4 regions of the Pantoea ananatis PA13 genome follow, and region 4 is predicted to be linked to each of the others. Evidence: predicted binding sites of a transcription regulator. Region 4 holds the regulator's gene; each other region holds the start of a gene.
What was found. The regulator LexA, encoded in region 4, represses DNA repair genes until DNA is damaged. The targets are predictions, from matches to a motif close to TNCTGTATGTACATACAGNA.
Positions count from the first base shown of each region.

Region 1: mutH (DNA mismatch repair endonuclease MutH) is a predicted target of LexA. The motif match lies at 1,617-1,636, and genes of this name have one in related genera.
Region 2: umuD (translesion error-prone DNA polymerase V autoproteolytic subunit) is a predicted target of LexA. The motif match lies at 1,436-1,455, and genes of this name have one in related genera.
Region 3: PAGR_RS14305 (DNA translocase FtsK 4TM domain-containing protein) is a predicted target of LexA. The motif match lies at 1,265-1,284, and genes of this name have one in related genera.

Region 1 covers NC_017554.1:964,557-966,761, forward strand. The annotation lists gene PAGR_RS04690 (TerC family protein) at 1-606, opposite strand, end outside; gene mutH (DNA mismatch repair endonuclease MutH) at 707-1,384, opposite strand; gene rppH (RNA pyrophosphohydrolase) at 2,071-2,205, shown strand, end outside.
Region 2 covers NC_017554.1:2,543,497-2,545,701, forward strand. The annotation lists gene umuC (translesion error-prone DNA polymerase V subunit UmuC) at 1-993, opposite strand, end outside; gene umuD (translesion error-prone DNA polymerase V autoproteolytic subunit) at 996-1,415, opposite strand.
Region 3 covers NC_017554.1:3,041,867-3,044,071, reverse strand. The annotation lists gene trxB (thioredoxin-disulfide reductase) at 1-206, opposite strand, end outside; gene lrp (leucine-responsive transcriptional regulator Lrp) at 732-1,226, shown strand; gene PAGR_RS14305 (DNA translocase FtsK 4TM domain-containing protein) at 1,345-2,205, shown strand, end outside.
Region 4 covers NC_017554.1:4,369,238-4,371,442, forward strand. The annotation lists gene dinF (MATE family efflux transporter DinF) at 1-461, opposite strand, end outside; gene lexA (transcriptional repressor LexA) at 572-1,186, opposite strand; gene PAGR_RS20625 (diacylglycerol kinase) at 1,293-1,661, opposite strand; gene plsB (glycerol-3-phosphate 1-O-acyltransferase PlsB) at 1,790-2,205, shown strand, end outside.

The sequences.
Region 1 (2,205 bases), 1.2 Mb from region 4:
TTCCAGGATCAGGGTAAAACCCACCAAAATCAGGAACGAGAGAGCCAGCATTTTGACCGATGGATGACGATCAACGAACTCGCCAATACTGCGGGCAGCGACCATCATCATTAATACCGCAATCACCACTGCCGCCATCATAATAAACAAATGGTCGGAGAGGCCCACGGCCGTAATAACGGAGTCGAGACTAAAAATGATGTCGAGCAACATGATTTGAACAATGGCACCCATGAAAGAGTGAACGTTGGTTTTGTGCTCGGCTTCTTCGCCTTCTATCGTTTCATGAATCTCCATGCTGGACTTCCACAGCAAGAATAATCCACCAAACAACAGGATGAGATCGCGTGCTGAAAAAGCATGATCCATGAGGGTAAACAATGGGTTGGTCAGTCTTGCGACCCAGGCAATAGAGGCCAGTAACCCCAGACGCATCAGCATTGCGCCCATCAAACCGATGCGGCGTGCGCGGGCTTGCTGATGTTTGGGGAGTTTTGCCACCACTAACGACAGAAAGATAATGTTATCAATGCCCAGAACCACTTCCAGAATGGTCAGGGTGCCCAGCGCCAGCCAGGCGTTGGGATCGGTAATCCACTCGAACATACCTGCACTCATATCCTAAACGAAAATTAAACAAAGATTATACGCACCAAATTTGTCTAACTCACATTTAAATACCGCCAGGGACGCGAGAATAAGGCTGTCAGACCAGAAAATGGCGTGCCAGAAGCGGGCCTGTAAAACTTTTCTTGAGATAAAACCCGCGTGGCAGCGTCATGATGGGCTGTCCGCGATCGCCGATCCCTTCCGTTAAGGCTTTGCTGTTTGCTGCTTTGGGGCGAATCTGCAGCCAGGCACCGTGACGGGCGGTGATGCGTTCTACCTGACCCAGTACGATCATATCCATCAACTCCTCCCAGTCCTGGCGCAGCATCTCATCTTCCTGCGCGTCGGGGCTCCACAGCAGCGGCGCGCCAACCCGACGTTCGCCTAATGGGATGTCACGCTCGCCCTCTACCGGCATCCACAGGACGCGCGCCAGCTTATGGCGGACATGGCTGTTTTGCCAGGTGACGCCGCTGTTTCCGGTGAGGGGCGCAACGCAAACAAATGTTGTTTCCAGCGGCTTGCCATAGCGATCGACAGGGATCGTTTTCAGTTCAATTCCCAGGTGTGCGAAATCCTGTTCTGCTTTACTGCCCGCACTGGCGCCCAGATGCCATTCCAGCAGCATCCCGACCCAGCCTTTATCCCGTTTCAGGTTGGCCGGTATCGGAATGCCTGCCTGGTCGGCCAGGGTTTGCAGCGTTAAACCTGCCAGTGACTGGGCGCGCGATAACAGTGTTGACTCATCTTCAGGTGGCCCGGGAAGGAATGTCATGTGAATAACTCATAATGATTAATAATTAAGCAGCCTGCAGCAGCCTCAGGTTTTCCACAGGAAAGAACGCGGTATAACTCACATAATAACATGAAACATAGTACTTTTTTTTACAGCGAAATTGGCAGGCTCCAACTCATGTCGCAGGTTATCCCAACTTGCTATCAACAATGAACAGGATCTCAAGCCCAGTTATCCACAGAAAAATGGGATAACCCCGTCTCAGGTTGCCTACTGGTTCCATTTACAGCCTTGACTTTGCTGTTTTTCAACAAAAATTAAGCCGTTTGATGCAAGCTTGAGCCGATCGCTGTGGATAAAAAGCATTGTGGTGGATCTTTAGCCAATTGTCAGCACGAAGGAATTATCCGCCCCCTTTCCGGCAGGGTAAAAGGCAGCAGAGTAAAAAAATAGGCTTATATTTCAAGAATAAATCGTGGTCTGGTTTTTGGTGCCTTCAGATTCATCCTGGTACGTTATTCAGTTAACTCCCGTGTTCTGCACAAAGCTATCCACAGAAAACGTGAATAAGATCTCTCTTTTTACGGACTTTTGTTTATAACTTCGCATGAGTCTGTGAGTTATCCCGACATTACGCCCCTAAGCGCCCGCAAATCCAGTGGTTTACCGCCTGTAAGGAGTGTGAAACAATCAGACCATTCAATTTTAGCTTTTGAGGTAGTCCGGTGATCGATGATGATGGCTACCGCCCGAATGTTGGTATCGTAATTTGTAACAGGCAGGGGCAAGTGTTATGGGCCAGGCGCTTTGGACAGCACTCCTGGCAATTTCCTCAGGGAGGCATCAATCCCGGTGAAACC
Region 2 (2,205 bases), 1.8 Mb from region 4:
ATAGTCGAGCATCTCGGTCGCCACCCGGATGATGTCGCGCGTATCGTGAGACGGCGTCAGGAGTTGCCCCGTGGCCTGATTACCGTAAAAATTTTCGCCGGGCGCGTGTGGACTGGTGCGCAAAAACACACCGATTTGTCTGCAGTACTGTTTTTCTTTGCGAAGTTTTTCGGCCGCACGTTCGGCGTAGGTGCAGACGGCCTGCCGCACCTGCGCATAGTCTGACAGGCGACTGCTGAAGGAGCGTGAGCACATAATCTGTTGTTTGGTGGGTTCGAGCGCCTCCAGATCCTGACAGGGTTCGCCGCGCAACTCTCTTACGGTGCGCTCCAGCACCACGCTGAAATTTTTACGAATCAGGCTGGTGCTCTGGCAGGCTAAATCATCTGCCGTTTTAATCCCCATTTCCTCAAGTCGCTGGCTGAGCCGTCTGCCAACGCCCCATATATCGGCGACTGGCACAAGTGAAAGCAACTTTTTCTGTCGATCTCTGTTGGACAAATCCAGAACACCGCCTGTCTTACTCCACTTTTTTGCGGCATGGTTAGCCAGCTTTGCCAGCGTCTTGGTGGGGGCAATGCCGACGCACACATTGAGATGAACTTCTTTTTTTATTCGGGTTTTGATCTCGCGGCCGAAGGTGTCGAGCGACATACAGTGACTGACGCCCGTCAGATCCAGAAAGGCTTCGTCAATGGAATAAATCTCTACCGAGGGCGCCATTTCCTCCAGCAGCGTCATCACTCTGGTACTCATATCCGCATAAAGGGCGTAGTTGGAACTAAAAACCTGCACGTTGTGACGGGCAATAATCTCCCGCATTTTGAAAAAGGGCACGGCCATCGTAATGCCCAGGGCTTTTGCCTCCGCATTGCGTGCAATCACACAGCCATCGTTGTTAGATAACACAATAATGGGTTTTCCTTTGAGATCGGGCCGAAACACCGTTTCACAGGAGGCATAAAAGTTGTTCACGTCCACCAGCGCAAACATGATTAATAAACCGACTTGATCACATAGGTCACCACACCAAATACTTCCAGCGCATCCTCCGTGCTAATCGCAATCGGTTTAAACTGCCGGTTCATCGGCATCAGTTGCAGACAGGGCTGAAGCTGAAGACGCTTAACGGTAAATTCCCCCTCGACAGAGGCGACCACGATATCGCCATGCGAGGCTCTTAGCGCGCTGTCCACCACCAGCATATCGCCGTCATTAATGCCTGCGCCGGTCATCGACTCTCCACTTACCCGTACAAAGTAGGTCGAACTGGGGTGCTGAACGATCAGCTTGTTCAAATCAATACGTTGCTCTACGTAGTCCTGAGCCGGCGATGGAAAACCACATGGCACCCGCTCCATAAACAGCGGCAACGCGAGTAACGCACTGACGTTTGCTGGCCTGATAAGCTCCACATTTACCTCCCTTCCAAAATAACTGTATATAATTACAGTAATCGCGATCAACGGGTTTGATCAAGTGAAATGGCAAGGGTTTATATGAAGCGGTTGATGTGGATACAGATTTTTTTGCAGCCGCGCCGGGCAGGTTTTACGCAACTGTTCAGCAATCCTGCATTCAGGTCATTCTTTCACCTGCGGCTTTCTCTGCGCCTTAACCTGTTTCGTTCGTGGCGCGCTTTTTGTCTGACGCCGTGGCTGCGTCATGTTCACGACCCTGAAACGGTCACACGCACGGTATTTCAGTGGGCCGTTCACCTGCATGTTTGCCGTTAATTAACGCGCTTTTCTGTTTGGTCCCGATGAACGGCAGCGTCAACATCGACAGCATTTGTATTCTGGCGCTGACTGATTTAATTTTCTGCCAAGAATAAACTGCAAATAATGATTGTCGTTATGCCTTATATCCATGCCGACGTATCGCTATTCAGATAGCGATTTGATGAAAGACACAACATGAAAGACACAAAGCGCCGCCTGTTGCGTTAACCTCCGGCCGTTTTTATTATTCTTCCCGGCCTGATGCCAGGACAGGGTATTTATCCCCGCACGCACAGCACACCGTTCGATAAAGCGGAATCACAGAAACCTGGCCCGTCAGTGATAAGCCGTTTCAGCTGGCCCCCGGCGGGGCGCGCCCGATATCGCGGTGCGGTAAGAGACGCTTTTCCTGACTGCTTCTGATCATGCCTGCGTAGATCAGATCTGATGAAGACATATAAACATCTGATTTAACTGTTAATAT
Region 3 (2,205 bases), 1.3 Mb from region 4:
ATGCGTTCCATTAACGATGGACCTGTCAGATCGTGCGGGTCGCCCGGCCAGTTTTCCACTTCCGTCGTGGTCGTCAGCTGTCCGCCTTTTTCCAGACCGGTAATCAACACCGGATTCAGATTCGCGCGTGCAGCATAAACGGCTGCGGTATAACCTGCTGGACCAGAGCCCAGAATGAGCAACTTACTGTGTTTAGCCGTACTCATGCGTTCCTCAGTTTCATTCGTCTGACATAGCCTGCGATTGTAGGGAATAAGCCGTGTCATTGACAACACTTGCGCGCGTTTGTTAGCGATTACTGCAAAAGGCGTAGACGATGATTGCACTTTTTGCCTGCGGTTTGCGCCAAAAGGGGGCAAAAATTCACGTTGTTGCACCTTATCGCCCGAAAATACTCATTTAAAAACAGTGACCCAGCGATGTGTCTGGCATCTTGTCCTGAATTTAGACATTTTACTTTGACAATCGCCTGCGCATTTGCGAAAACAGTGTGAGAAGCGAATGACATCTTCGGAACAAAACGGGTTTTGCCGCCGGGTTTTGGGCAATGTGCCGAACGAATTTTGTCGTCTGATATGAGTCATGACGCATGATGTGGACAGACAACATGCGTCATACACATAGGTGCGACAGCACTGAGACGCCGTTATTTCACTTCAAAAAATGCCCCGAACAATGAGCGTTTTCAGGGGATGGCAGGTAAAGGGAAGGAATTAAGAGAGACAATAATAATGGTAGATAATAAGAAACGCCCCGGTAAAGACCTCGACAGGATCGACAGAAATATTCTGAATGAATTGCAGAAAGACGGTCGTATCTCAAACGTGGAACTTTCCAAACGTGTAGGATTATCGCCTACACCTTGTCTTGAGCGTGTACGTCGTCTTGAACGCCAGGGATTCATCCTTGGTTATACTGCGCAACTTAACCCTCACTACCTGGACGCCTCATTACTGGTATTCGTTGAGATTACTCTGAATCGTGGCGCACCAGATGTGTTTGAGCAATTTAACGCCGCTGTGCAAAAACTTGAGGAAACTCAAGAGTGTCACCTGGTTTCTGGTGATTTCGACTACCTGCTGAAAACACGCGTGCCCGATATGTCCGCCTACCGCAAGCTGCTGGGGGAAACCCTGCTGCGCCTGCCGGGTGTAAACGACACGCGTACTTACGTGGTGATGGAAGAGGTCAAACAGAGTAACCGTCTGGTGATCAAAACGCGCTGATGCGTGGCAGGTGCAAAGCCTGTGAAATTTCGGTACACTCCTGTGAATACATACAGGACCAGCGTCGGGTGAGCCCGACGCTGTTGTTTCTTACTTTACAGGCACCTGGAGAGTTCTCTTGAGCCAGGAATACACAGAAGATAAAGACGTTTCGTTACAGTCGCTGAGCAGTGGACGCCGTCTGCTGGAAGCGTTGCTCATTCTGGTGGCGTTGTTTGCCGTCTACCTGATGGTTTCCCTGGTCAGTTTTAATCCTTCCGACCCGAGCTGGTCGCAGACGGCCTGGCACGAGCCTATCCATAATATCGGCGGTACGGTAGGGGCATGGCTGGCTGACACGCTGTTGTTCATCTTTGGCGTGATGGCTTACGCCATTCCACCGGTGATCCTTGGATTGTGCTGGATAGCCTTTCGCCAGCGCGATAATCAGGACTACTTCGACTATTTCGCCGTAGGTTTGCGCTTAATTGGCGTACTGGCCCTGGTCGTGACGACCTGCGGCATGGCTGCACTGAATGCTGACGACATCTGGTACTTTGCTTCAGGCGGCGTGATCGGCAGCCTCGTCAGCAATGCGATTTCACCTTGGTTTAGTCCTGCTGGTGGCACCCTCACTCTGCTTTGCATCTGGGCAGCGGGCATTACGCTGTATACCGGTTGGTCGTGGTTGACCATTGCAGAACGAATCGGTGGCGTGGTCATGGGCGTGCTGACATTTGCCAGCAACCGTTCACGTCACGACGAACCCTGGCAGGAAGAGGACGAGGGCGAACATCATGAAGATGATGTGCCTGTTCTTCACGCGCAGCCCCATGACGACGATGACGTTCTGCTTTCTGCGCCCCGTAAGGCGCAGCCCGATCTGGACGAGCACGATCCGCTGCTGGCTAAGGCGGCAACAGCGACCCGCGCTGCCGTCGCGGCAACCACCGACGCTGCTGAAATGCCGGTGGCACCCGTCCAGCAACCTGCAGCCAGC
Region 4 (2,205 bases):
CCCAGCAGCCAGCCCAGGATTACCAGGTTAGCCAGCGTTGCGGGCGCGCTGAGCCAGCGAATATGAATAAACAGGGCAGCCTGTTCCAGCACCGACGGATCCCCACCGACAAAGCGGGTCGCCAATGCGGTGACGGGATAGCGGAGGAAGATAAACAGGATGCCGACCACCAGGGCGATGATCAGTGGCTGTGTCAGCGCACGCGCCAGCGCGGTCTTATCGCCCGCACCGAATGCCTGTGCCGTTAAGCCCGTAGTGCTCATGCGTAGAAAAAGCAGCAACATGAAGACAAAGCTGGTGACGGTCGTGCCGACGGCGACGCCGCCCAGATAGATCGGACTGTCGAGATGACCAATAACGGCCGTATCGACCAGGCCGAGCAAAGGAACCGTAATATTTGACAGGATCATGGGCAGCGCTAACCGCCACAGTTTTTTATCGGTAGCCGTCAGAAAGCGCATTCGTAAATCCGTGCGATGAACCGCCGGGGTTTCAGGTCAACCCACAGCGGAAAAGTAAGGACAAGCAGGGGAATAGTAAGATTGACGAAAGCCGACAATCTTAACCGGTTTTACAGCCACTCACCGTTACGCACAATGCCCACGGCCAGACCTTCAACGGTCAGTGACTGGGCACGGGTGTCAACAACGATAGGCTCGAAATCATTGTTTTCAGGTAAGAGATGCACCACAGAACCCTGCTTTTTCCAGCGTTTTACCGTGACTTCGTCATCGATGCGCGCCACCACAACCTGACCATTGCGCACGTCCTGCGTTTTGTGTACGGCCAGCAGATCGCCATCCATGATGCCGATGTCTTTCATTGACATACCGCTTACGCGCAGCAGGAAATCGGCTGAAGGCTTGAACATGTCGGGATCCACTTTGTAATGTGTTTCAATGTGTTCCTGAGCCAGTAATGGCTCACCGGCGGCAACACGACCGATCAGCGGCAGGCCGTCTGATGGCTCTTCTTCCATTAACAAACGGATACCGCGGGACGCACCAGAGACAATTTCAATCACGCCTTTACGCGCCAGTGCTTTCAGGTGTTCTTCGGCCGCATTGGGCGAACGAAAACCGAGTTGTGCAGCAATTTCTGCACGCGTTGGCGGCATGCCTGTTTGATTAATGTGGTCGCGAATCAAGTCGTAGACCTGTTGCTGCCTGCTGGTTAATGCTTTCATCCCGCCCCCTGGTTGTTTATACAGTCGCTGTGAGTATATACAGGTATTGGTGAAATGGAAACCAAAACTCAGGTCAAAATCAGTTATTTGAGCCGAGATGGAACGCTTATCGCAAATGCGACCAAAGCAGCGTTCCCCAGACAAAAAGGGCCAGTAATATTGCGATAAAAACGGCAGCGGATCCCATGTCTTTTGCCCGCCCGGCAAGCGGATGACGCTCCTGGCCTGTGCGGTCTACCACGGCTTCTATCGCGCTGTTCAGGACTTCGACAATAATCACCAGCACGACAGAACCAATCATCAGGATGCGCGAAACAGTATCGACATCCAGCCAGCAGGCCAGGATAATCGCCACCACTGCGGCAACCGCTTCCTGACGAAAAGCGGCTTCGTGCTGCCAGGCAGCACGCAGACCTTGCCATGAATAGCCGGCCGCTTTCACAATACGGTTAAGGCCGGTGGCATTATTTGTCATAATAAAGGAACTCTTTTCAAAGGATTGACGTCAATATTGGGCAGCGCACAATTGTCGCTGTCACAGATTTTTGCTGCGCTTTCTGATAAGCTTGCGCCGCTTTGCTAACAAGAGGCTTCATATTGTCTATGTCAGGTTGGCGTATACTTTTTTATAAATTACTGAATTTACCCCTTTCGTTTCTGGTAAAGAGTAAGGCCATTCCGGCCGATCCCGTATCCGAACATGGGCTGGATCCTACCCGGCCTATTATGTATGTCCTGCCTTATGATTCAAAGGCCGATCTCCTCACTTTGCGTGCGCAGTGCATCCGGCACGATCTGCCCGATCCGCTCTCACCACTGGAGATTGACGGGGCCCTGTTGCCGCGCCATGTCTTTATTCACGACGGTCCGCGCGTGTTCCCCTATTTCGTGCCCAGCGTCGAGTCGGTAAAAATCTTCCACGAATATCTTGATCTGCACCGCAGTAATCCTGAGCTTGATATTCAGATGTTACCGGTTTCAGTTATGTTTGGTCGTGCACCTGGCCGGGAAGTGCAGGG